2 regions of the Microbacterium sp. ZW T6_19 genome follow, and region 2 is predicted to be linked to the other one. Evidence: riboswitches for the same ligand, from Rfam matches in the RefSeq annotation. Region 2 holds a riboswitch; the other holds the start of a gene.
What was found. A riboswitch is a leader RNA that binds a small molecule or an ion and turns the genes downstream of it on or off. The one in region 2 is predicted to bind thiamine pyrophosphate.
Positions count from the first base shown of each region.

Region 1 (4,815 bases), on a different contig from region 2:
GCGGCGCTGCGCGAAGGACGCACCTCCTTCGTGATCGCTCACCGCCTGTCGACGATCCGCGATGCCGACCTCATCCTCGTGATGGAGCACGGCGACATCGTCGAGAAGGGCACGCACGACGAGCTCATCACGGCGCAGGGCGCGTACTGGCGCCTGTACCAGTCGCAGTTCGAGCAGGCGGCCGCCGACATCGACGCCGAAGAGGCTCTCACGGGCACGACGCCGGTCGTCGTCACGGGAGACGCCGAGGCTGAAGCGGATGCCGCGCGCGTCGGCGCTGTGGTCGGAGCTGAGAGCCCGGCCGCCGAGATCGCCGCGGCGGAAGCCGTGGTCGAGAACCGGGGTGAGGCTCCCAAGGCCTGACTCGTGTACGCAGATGCCCCGCCCCGGAATCCGGGACGGGGCATCTGCGTACGGCGGGGACCGCAGGCGGGTGGCTCTGCGCGGGCGGCTATTTGTCGGTCAGACCGAACAGCTCCAGCGGATGCGTGAGCCGCCACCACGGGCTCGGATCCTGCACGGTTCCCGCGAGCTCCAGTTCCGTCGTCGCCGTGTTCACCGGGCCGGTCGTCGTGAGCGTGCCGACCTCTGCGCCGGCCTTGCGCTTCTCGTCGAGGTCGAACTCCACGGTCGTCGTCGCGATTCCGCCGTTCCACAGCACCACGTCGGCATCCGCGTCCGTCACGATGTCGACCTCGGCACCCCAGAGGGTCTCCACGGAGCCGACGACAGTGCCCTCGGGCACCGTCGGCGCCTGAGTCTGCAGCTCGTTCTCGACCTGCGAGAACAGCGAGCGCGTCGACGCGAGGCGCATGTCGTCGTCCTCCTGCGTGAGCACCGACGCATACAGTCGCAGGGTCGTATCGCCCACTGTGACATCCTTCGCCGTTAGCAGATTCCAGCTCTCATGGAGGGTGCCGGTCTTGACCCCGACGACCCCGGAATCGGCCATCATCCCGTTCGTGTTGCGCACGGTTCCGGCTCCGGGCAGGTCGACCGACGTCGTGCCGACGATCTCGGCGAACACCGGATTCTGCATGGCCTTCTGCGCCACCGCGATCAGGGCTTCGGGCGTCGCCACGTTGCGCTCGTCGAACCCCGACGGAGATTTGATCGTGATGCCGCTGATTCCGCGCTCGCTCAGCCAGGTCGCCGCCGCGTCGGCGAACGCGGCATCCGATCCCCAGATCTCCTTCGCGAGCCGGTCGATGTAGTTGTTGGCCGAGCCGAGCAGTACGCCCTGCAGCATCTGGTACTCGGTGAGCGAGCCGCCGACGGGCACGTCGAGAGCCGACTGGTCGCTGCGCTTGTATGCGAGGTACGACTGGCTGTCGGCCCTGGTGAACGAGAACGAGGGACCCTGCTCTCCGGGAGCCAACGGCATCCGATCGAGCACCATCATGGCCGAGACCACTTTGGAGATGCTCGCGATCGCCGCAGGATCGGTCGAAGACGCCAGTGTGCCGACACCTGCGATCCCGACGGCGGCGCTTCCCTGCGCGGGCCACGTGATCGCGGCGGCCTGAGCCGGTGTCGTCGAGAATTCCACGGCCTGCACCGTGGGGGCGATCTCGTGCAGCGGCCACAGCAGCGTCGTGCCCGTGTAGGCGCCGACGAGCGCGAGCAGAACGCCGACGGGCACGAGCACCCCTGGCCGGACGACGGCCGACCGGAGATGTGCGCCGGTGAAGAGCGAGGCCGCATCGTCACCGTCGGCAGCGGGTGAGGCGTCGGCCACCTGGGCAGGATCGATCCAGGTCAGGGCGGTGGCGTGGTCGTCGCCCTCGGCCCAGCGAGCGTCGGGAGCGACGGAAGCCGAGACCAGTGCATCGAGGTCGTCGAAGGCTTCTGCCGCAGCATCCGTCGTCACGTCATCGCCCACAGGTGCAGTGGCCTCGGCGGAGTCAGGAGCGGTCACCTGCCTACGGTACCGAACTCCGCTCACAGAACACCGGTACGACGGGTAATATCGACAGAACAACCACGGGAGTCCGGCGAGCCGGGCTGAGAGGGAGCGAATCGCGCTTCGACCGTCGAACCTGATCCGGATAATGCCGGCGCAGGGAGGAGTTCAGATGAGTACTTCCACGTCCGCTTCCACGACCGGCACGGCGTCCGGTCTTCGCAACGCCCAGCTGTGGCGCTGGCGCGTCGTCGACATCGTCGTGGCCAGCGTCATCGCCGTCGCCTGCGCCCTGATCTTCGTGCTGTGGAACGTCGGCTACCAGGGCCCCAGTACGCTGCTCGAACCGCTGCTCCCCGGTGTCCAGGCGCTCGTCAACGGGCCCTGGCTGATCGCCGGAGTGCTCGGCGGGCTGATCATCCGCAAGCCGGGGGCCGCGCTGTACACCGAACTGGTCGCCGCGGTCATCTCCGCGCTCGTCGGCAACGTGTGGGGTCCGCTCACGATCGTCTCGGGCCTCGTGCAGGGTCTGGGCGCCGAACTCATCTTCCTGCTGTTCCTCTACGGGGTGTGGAAGCTGCCCGTCGCGATCCTCGCCGGCGCCGCCGCCGGCGTCGCCTGCGGCATCAACGACGTGATCCTCTGGTACGCCGGAGCCGACACCGCGTTCACCGTCATCTACATCGCCTCGAGCACCGTCTCGGGTGCCGTCATCGCCGGCATCGGCGCGTGGCTGATCGCCCGCGGCCTCGCCGCGACCGGTGCGCTGAGCCGTTTCGCCGCCGGTCGCGAGGTCGCCGCACGGGTGTGACCGGCGCGGCGAACCCCGCCGCTCTCGAGGCGCGCGGCTGGGGCTGGCGGTACGCCACGCGGCTGCGCTGGGCGGTGCGAGAGATCGACCTCGCCATATCGCCGGGGGAGCGCGTGCTGCTGCTCGGCGCCTCCGGCTCGGGCAAGTCGACCCTGCTGCAGGGATTCGGCGGCGTGCTGGGCGGAGCCGACGAGGGGGAGACGCACGGCTCGCTTCTCGTCGACGGCCTGCCTGCCGCGCAGGCTCGCGGCAGAGTCGGGATGGTCCTGCAGGACCCCGACACGCAGACCATGCTCGCCCGTGTCGGGGATGACGTGGCCTTCGGCTGCGAGAACCTGGGCGTGCCCCGCCCCGAGATCTGGCACCGGGTGCGGTCGGCGCTGGATGCCGTTCGGCTCGCCGTTCCCCTCGACAGATCCACGGCCGCGCTGTCGGGAGGACAGAAGCAGCGCCTCGCGCTCGCCGGTGTGCTGGCGATGAGGCCGGGCGCGATCCTGCTCGACGAGCCGACCGCCAACCTCGACCCCGTAGGTGTTCAGGACGTGCGGAACGCCGTCGCGGCCGCGCTCGATGTCACCGGCGCCACGCTCGTGGTGATCGAGCACCGCATCGACGTCTGGCTGCCGCTCGTCGAGCGGGTGATCGTGCTGGGGGCCGAGCGGGAAGGCACGGTCGTGCTCGCGGACGGTCCGCCCGACGAGGTGCTGGGCGCGCGCGGAGCGGAACTGGCGGCGTCCGGTGTCTGGGTTCCCGAGCATCCGCCCGCCGTGCCGCCGCCGCCCGCCCTCGCCCCCGGTGAACGGCTGATCGAAGCCCGTGGCCTCACCGTGGCGCGCAGCCGAGGAGTGGCCGTGGCGGGACCCCTTGACCTCGACGTGCATGCGGGCGAGGTCATCGGGATCACCGGTCCGAACGGCGCGGGAAAATCGACGCTCGGCCTGACGGTCGCGGGGCTCATCCCCGCCGAGAGCGGTCGGGTCACGGCCACAGCGGCGCTGTCTTCGGGTGAAGGAGCTGACCCGTTCCGGTGGTCGTCGACGTCGCTGCTCACCCGCATCGCGACGGTGCTGCAGACGCCGGAGCACCAGCTTCTCGCGAAGACGGTGCGTGAGGAGCTCGCCGTCGGTCCTCGAGCGCTGCGCCTCGACGAGGCCGAGATCGCGCGCCGCACCGACGAACTCCTCGACAGGCTGCGGCTCTCGGCGCTCGCCGAGGCCAACCCGTACACGCTCTCAGGAGGCGAGAAGCGTCGGCTCACGGTCGCTGCGGCCCTGGCGACGCGGCCGCAGATGATCGTGCTCGACGAGCCGACGTTCGGGCAGGATGCGACGACCTGGGCCGAACTCGTCGCGATCATCGCGGCGCTCCGCGACGACGGAGCCGCGATCGTCGCGATCAGTCACGACGAGGCAGTGCTGCAGGCCCTGCACGCCCGTCGGTTCGAGGTGAGCCCGTGATCGATCCCCTCACTGCGCGCATCGAGCGCCGCGGCCCGATCGCGCCGCGATCGGCGCTCGCCAAGCTCGCCGCCGCTCTGCTGATCGCCGTGCCGCTGATCGTGTCGATCGACGTGGTGTCGGCATCCGTCGCGCTCGTCCTCGAGATCCCGCTGCTGCTGCTCGCGGGGCTCGGCGCCCGCGAGTTCTGGACCCGCACCGCGGTGCTGTGGATCGCGGCTCCGCTGAGCGCCGTCACGATCGCCCTGTACGGCTCGACGAGCGGCGCCGTGCACTTCGAATGGCTGCTGATCAGGGTCAGCGACGGGTCGCTCTCGCTTGCGGCGGCGACCGCCGTCCGCGTCCTCGCGATCGGGCTGCCGTCGGTCGTGCTCTTCGTCACAGTCGACCCCACCGATCTGGCCGACGATCTGGCGCAGCGACTGCGGCTGCCGGCTCGCTTCGTGATCGGCGCGCTCGCCGGAATGCGGATGCTGGGCCTGCTCGCCGAGGACTGGAGGGCTCTCGCGCTCGCCCGTCGGGCCCGCGGGGTCGCGGATCAGGGTCGGATCCGCCGCACCCTCGGCATGGCGTTCGCGCTTTTCGTGCTGGCGATCAGACGCGGATCGTCGCTTGCCACGGCCATGGAGGCACGTGGCTTCGGC
Region 1 is NZ_JBJDRH010000016.1:53,623-58,437, forward strand. It holds gene ACI3KT_RS17845 (ABC transporter ATP-binding protein) at 1-363, shown strand, start outside; gene ACI3KT_RS17850 (D-alanyl-D-alanine carboxypeptidase) at 452-1,918, opposite strand; TPP riboswitch at 1,974-2,085, shown strand; gene ACI3KT_RS17855 (ECF transporter S component) at 2,076-2,714, shown strand; gene ACI3KT_RS17860 (ABC transporter ATP-binding protein) at 2,711-4,171, shown strand; gene ACI3KT_RS17865 (energy-coupling factor transporter transmembrane component T family protein) at 4,168-4,815, shown strand, end outside.
Region 1: linked by a shared signal. The riboswitch ahead of ACI3KT_RS17855 (ECF transporter S component) and the one ahead of thiO (glycine oxidase ThiO) in region 2 are both predicted to bind thiamine pyrophosphate.

Region 2 (4,815 bases):
TCACGAGCACCCGAGCCGCTGCGAGGCGCCGCTGACCGTGATCCCCCACACCGGGGAGTGTGAGGTGGCGCGCGAACCGTGCCGCCCGGTGCGGTGCCAGAGGCGGGCCGGGGTCGACGAGCGCGGGCAGGCTCACAGGTCGGCCTCGGACGGCCGCGCGGAGATCAGTCCGTCGGCCGCCGACGAGGCGAGTGCCAGCGGACGCCGCGGGATGCGTCCCGCCGCACGAGCGAGACGGCCGGCGTCGACCGCGGCACGCATCGCTCGGGCCATTCTCGCCGGGTCCTGCGCCCGGGTGACGGCGCTCGCGAGCAGCACGGCGTCCACTCCGAGCTCCATCGCCAAGGCGGCGTCCGAGGCGGTGCCCACGCCTGCGTCGAGGATCACCGGCACCGCAGCGCGGGAGACGATCGTCTCGATGTTGTGCGGATTGAGGATGCCGAGACCGCTGCCGATCGGCGAACCGGCCGGCATGACGGCGGTCACGCCCACGTCCTCCAGGCGCCGGGCGAGGGCGGGATCGTCGTTCGTGTAGGCGAACACGCGGAAGCCGGAGGCCACCAGCTCTTCGGAGGCCCGGAAGAGCTCGACCGGATCGGGCAGCAGCGTCTCCTCGTCCGCGATCACCTCGAGCTTGACCCAGTCGGTCTCGAGGGCCTCCCGCGCCAGCTGCGCGGTGAGAACCGCGTCTCGGGCCGTGTAGCAGCCGGCGGTGTTCGGCAGGGCACGGATGCCGAGCCGATCGAGCATCGCGAACACCGAGTCCCGCGCCTCCGGGGCGAAGCGGCGGATGGCGACCGTGGTGATCTCCGTCGCCGACTCGATCAGCGCGTTCTCCAGCAGCGAGAGGCTCGTGGCACCGCCGGTTCCCATGATCAGTCGCGAGGAGAACTGCTCCCCCGCGATGATGAACGGGTCGACGACGGCGGCCTGTGCGGTGAGGCTCATAATGTGCTCCGATTCGTGTGCGGGCGGCTCAGCCGCCCTGGACGGCCGTGACGATCTCGACCTCGTCGCCGTCGGCGACCGTGCAGACGGCCCACCGGCTGCGCGGGACCACGGCACCGCCGAGAGCTGCGGCGATACCCAGTCGGCCGCCGTCGACGCGAGAGCCGTCGTCTCGCAGCACGTGTCCGGTGAGGTCCGAGACGAGATCGCGCAGTGTGGAGCCCGCGGCCACCTCGCGGTCGGCGCCGTTCAGGCGAACGGTCTGCAGACTCGTCATCATGAGCCTTTCGGTCGGGCGCCGACGAGGTCGACGACAGCGGGAGGTGTCCAGGCGGCGGCCTCTCGCGGTCCGCCCGCCGTGGCGGCCGTGAAGCGCCACGGGTCCATGGCGGACCGGACGTTCTCGTCGATCGGGCGCCCCTCGGCCAGATCCGACGCGACCGCCGCCGCCAGAGGAGCGAGCAGCACTCCGTGCCGGTCGAACCCCGTGGCGACGAGCACGCCTTCCTCGACGACGCCGAGAAGCGGCACGGCATCGGGGCTCCCCGGGCGAGGACGTGCGAGCATCTCGACGATCTCGCACTCGCTCACGCCGGGGACGACCGTGTCGGCCTCGCGAAGCAGGGCGAGCACGGACCCGGCGTGCACTCCCTCGACGCCGCCCTCCCGCACGGAGGCTCCGAGCACGATCGTGCCGTCGTCCCGCGGGACGAGGTACACAGCACGCCCCCGCACCTGCGCACGGACGGTGCGCGTGATCAGCGGACGCAGCGCCGGCGGGACGCGCAGGCGGAGGACGTCGCCCCACACGGGCCGGAGCGGGAGCGCGGGGATGCCGCCGATCAGGGCCGCCCCGAGGCCGGCGGCCACGATGACGACGTCCGCGCGGTGATGCTCGCCGGATGCCGACAGCAGACCGCTGACTCCCTCGAGCGTCCAGGTCACCGCGGTTACGGCCTCTCTGCGGACGCGGTCGCCGAGCAGGTCGAGGAGCGCCGCTGCGAGCCGCCGCGGATCGATCTGATGGTCGTCCGGAGTGAACACGGCAGAGGTGACGGCGGGGCCGAGCGCCGGCTCGAGGTCGCGAGCGGCCGTGCCCGTCAGCCGTTCAGCCCGGTGCCCCCGCGTGCGCTGAAGCTCGGCCGCGGCGCCGAGCGCTTCACGGTCCGCGCCATCCACGCCGACCGAGAGCGTCCCGTCCGTGCGGTGCCCGAGCGATCGCCCGCTCGTCACCGACAGACGCTCGACGAACGACGGGTACTTCTCGGCCGATGCCTGCATGAGCGGAGTCAGCTCGTCCTGCCCCCATGCCATCTCGGCGGCATGAGCGAGCATCCCGGCGGCGGCGAGGCTCGCGCCGCGGGCAGGTTCAGGGTCGAAGACCGTCACCTCGTGGCCCCGCACGACCAGTTCCTCGGCGGTCGCCAGACCGATGATCCCGGCGCCGATCACAGCGATGCGCATGCGTGCCCTTTCCTACGACGGCATTATCCGTTTCAGGTTCAGCGGTCGGCACGTGGCCCTCTCAGCCCCTGTGGGCTCCCGCGGACCCCTCTACTCTAGGGCTATGACCGCGCTTCTCCCCCTCGTCGACGCACCCCGCCCGACCCGCGAGGAGCGCCTCGCCCTGCTCAACGCAGCACGGCTGTACGTCTGCACGACCGCTCGCACGGCGACCGGCGACCTCGAGGAGTTCCTCGATGCGGCCTACGCGGGCGGGGTCGACATCATCCAGCTGCGTGACAAGGACCTCGAAGCCCGCGCCGAGATCGAGGCGCTCGAGATCCTCGCCGCCGTCGCGCGCAGACACGGAAAGCTGTTCTCGGTGAACGACCGCGCCGACGTCGCCGCTCTCGTCGGCGCCGACGTGTTCCACATCGGTCAGGGCGATCTGACCACCGCGCAGGCACGGCGGCTGCTCGGCGACGACGTGATCATCGGGCGGTCGACGCATTCGATCGCACAGGCCGCGGAGGCGGACGCCGACACCGCCCTCGACTACTTCTGCGTCGGCCCGGTGTGGGAGACGCCGACGAAGCCCGGACGCGCGGCGATCGGCACGGGTCCCCTGCGCGCGGTCGCCGCATCCGGGACGAGCAGGCCCTGGTTCGCTATCGGCGGCATCGACGAAGGTCCTCGCCTCGACGAGGTCGTCGAGGCCGGTTCGCCACGCATCGTCGTCGTGCGGGCGGTGACCGAGGCACTCGATCCCGCCGGGGCGGCCGCATCGCTGCGCGCGCGGCTGCGCTGACGCCCGCTCAGCGCGGGTGGTACTCGACGCGCGCGACACGGACGACGCTGTCGGTCTCCGCTGCGACGCTCGTGGCGTACGCGCCGAGCCACAGGCCGAGGAATCCTCCGGACGAGAAGGAGTCGAGGCTCGTGCCGTCGACCGTCGCGACGCGCAACGGCTGTGATCCTTCGACGCCTGCGAGCAGTTCGTAGTCCTGTCCTCGTGCCCGGCACGTCAGCTCGACGCCCTCGGCCAGAGGACCCGTCAGCGTGATCGTCCCCTGCTCGGCCGACTCGCCTGCACGCACTAGGGTCGCCGTGATCCGTGCAGCATCCGCTTCTCCCCCGCCGAGTACAGCCAGGCGCATGTGATCGCGCTCGGATTGCCGGATCAGCAAGCCGGTCTCCTCGCCGGGGGCCAGCCGTCCGGACAGCCTCAGCGTGAAGTCGAGATCCGGATGCTGCTGCCTGACGCCGAGGAACGCGAACGGCTGCGGGTCCGTCGGCCCCTCCGGACGGATCGGCAGCAGCCACTCGCCGTCCACCGCATCGGCGACCTCACCCGGCAGCGCGCGCACCGAGGTCCAGCGTCCGTCGTCCGGGGCGATCGTCGCAGAGCGCTCCTGACGCCCCTCGCCCGCGAAAGGCACCTCGACCTGGTCCGGTACGCGCCCCTCTCCCGGCGCGAAGACCGGCCAGCCGTCTTCCCACTCGACCGGAACCAGGAACGTCTCGCGCCCGAGATTCGCATGGAGCCCGCCATACGGCCGCATGCCGAGAAGCACGGCCCACCAGCTGTCGTCAGCAGCCTGCACGAGATCAGCGTGGCCGACCGCGACGACGTCCGCCGTGCGACCGAGCTGGCGGTGGCTGAGCACCGGATTCGCCGGGTTCCCGACGTAAGGTCCGGTCACGGCATCCGCCCGCGCCACCGAGACCGCATGATGCATCTCCGTGCCGCCCTCCGCCGCGACGAGGTGATAACGCCCGTCGACCTTGTACAGGTGCGGCCCCTCGGCCCAGACGGCCCCGATCAGCGCGCCCCGCCAGATCACATGCTCGGGACCGGTGAGCGCCCTGGCCTCGGGATCGAACTCGCGCAGCCAGATCTCGGTCTGATCGTGCCACTGCGGACTTCGGGCGAGCCTCGTCCCCTGCACCCACGCCCTCCCGTCGTCGTCGAAGAAGAGCGAGGGGTCGATGCCGTCGGCGCCCAGCCACACCGGCTCGCTCCAGGGACCCGCGGGGTCGGTCGCCGTGATCACGAAGTTCCCACCGCGTGCCGGATCGTTCTGGTCGACGAGCGTGCAGATCACCCAGAAGAGGCCGTCATGGTGGCGCAGCGTGGGCGCGTAGAGCCCGCTCGACGACGCCATGCCCGCCATGTCGAGCATCCCAGGCCTGTCGACGGCGTGCCCGATCAGCTCCCAGCGGGCGAGGTCGGTGCTCCGATGGATCGGGAGCCCCGGCAGGTACTCGAACGACGAGGTGACCACGAAGTACTCGCCGTCCACCCGGCAGATCGAGGGATCGGGATGGCAGCCCGGCAGGATCGGGTTGCGGACCAGGGTCATCCCGGGATGACCTCGGAGCTCACCGACCGCGGGTCCACGGGCGTCAGCGCATGGGCGGCCC
Region 2 is NZ_JBJDRH010000011.1:38,061-42,875, reverse strand. It holds gene ACI3KT_RS15580 (ThiF family adenylyltransferase) at 1-136, opposite strand, end outside; gene ACI3KT_RS15575 (thiazole synthase) at 133-948, opposite strand; gene thiS (sulfur carrier protein ThiS) at 977-1,228, opposite strand; gene thiO (glycine oxidase ThiO) at 1,225-2,412, opposite strand; TPP riboswitch at 2,405-2,504, opposite strand; gene thiE (thiamine phosphate synthase) at 2,516-3,199, shown strand; gene ACI3KT_RS15555 (family 43 glycosylhydrolase) at 3,207-4,754, opposite strand; gene ACI3KT_RS15550 (beta-glucosidase) at 4,751-4,815, opposite strand, start outside.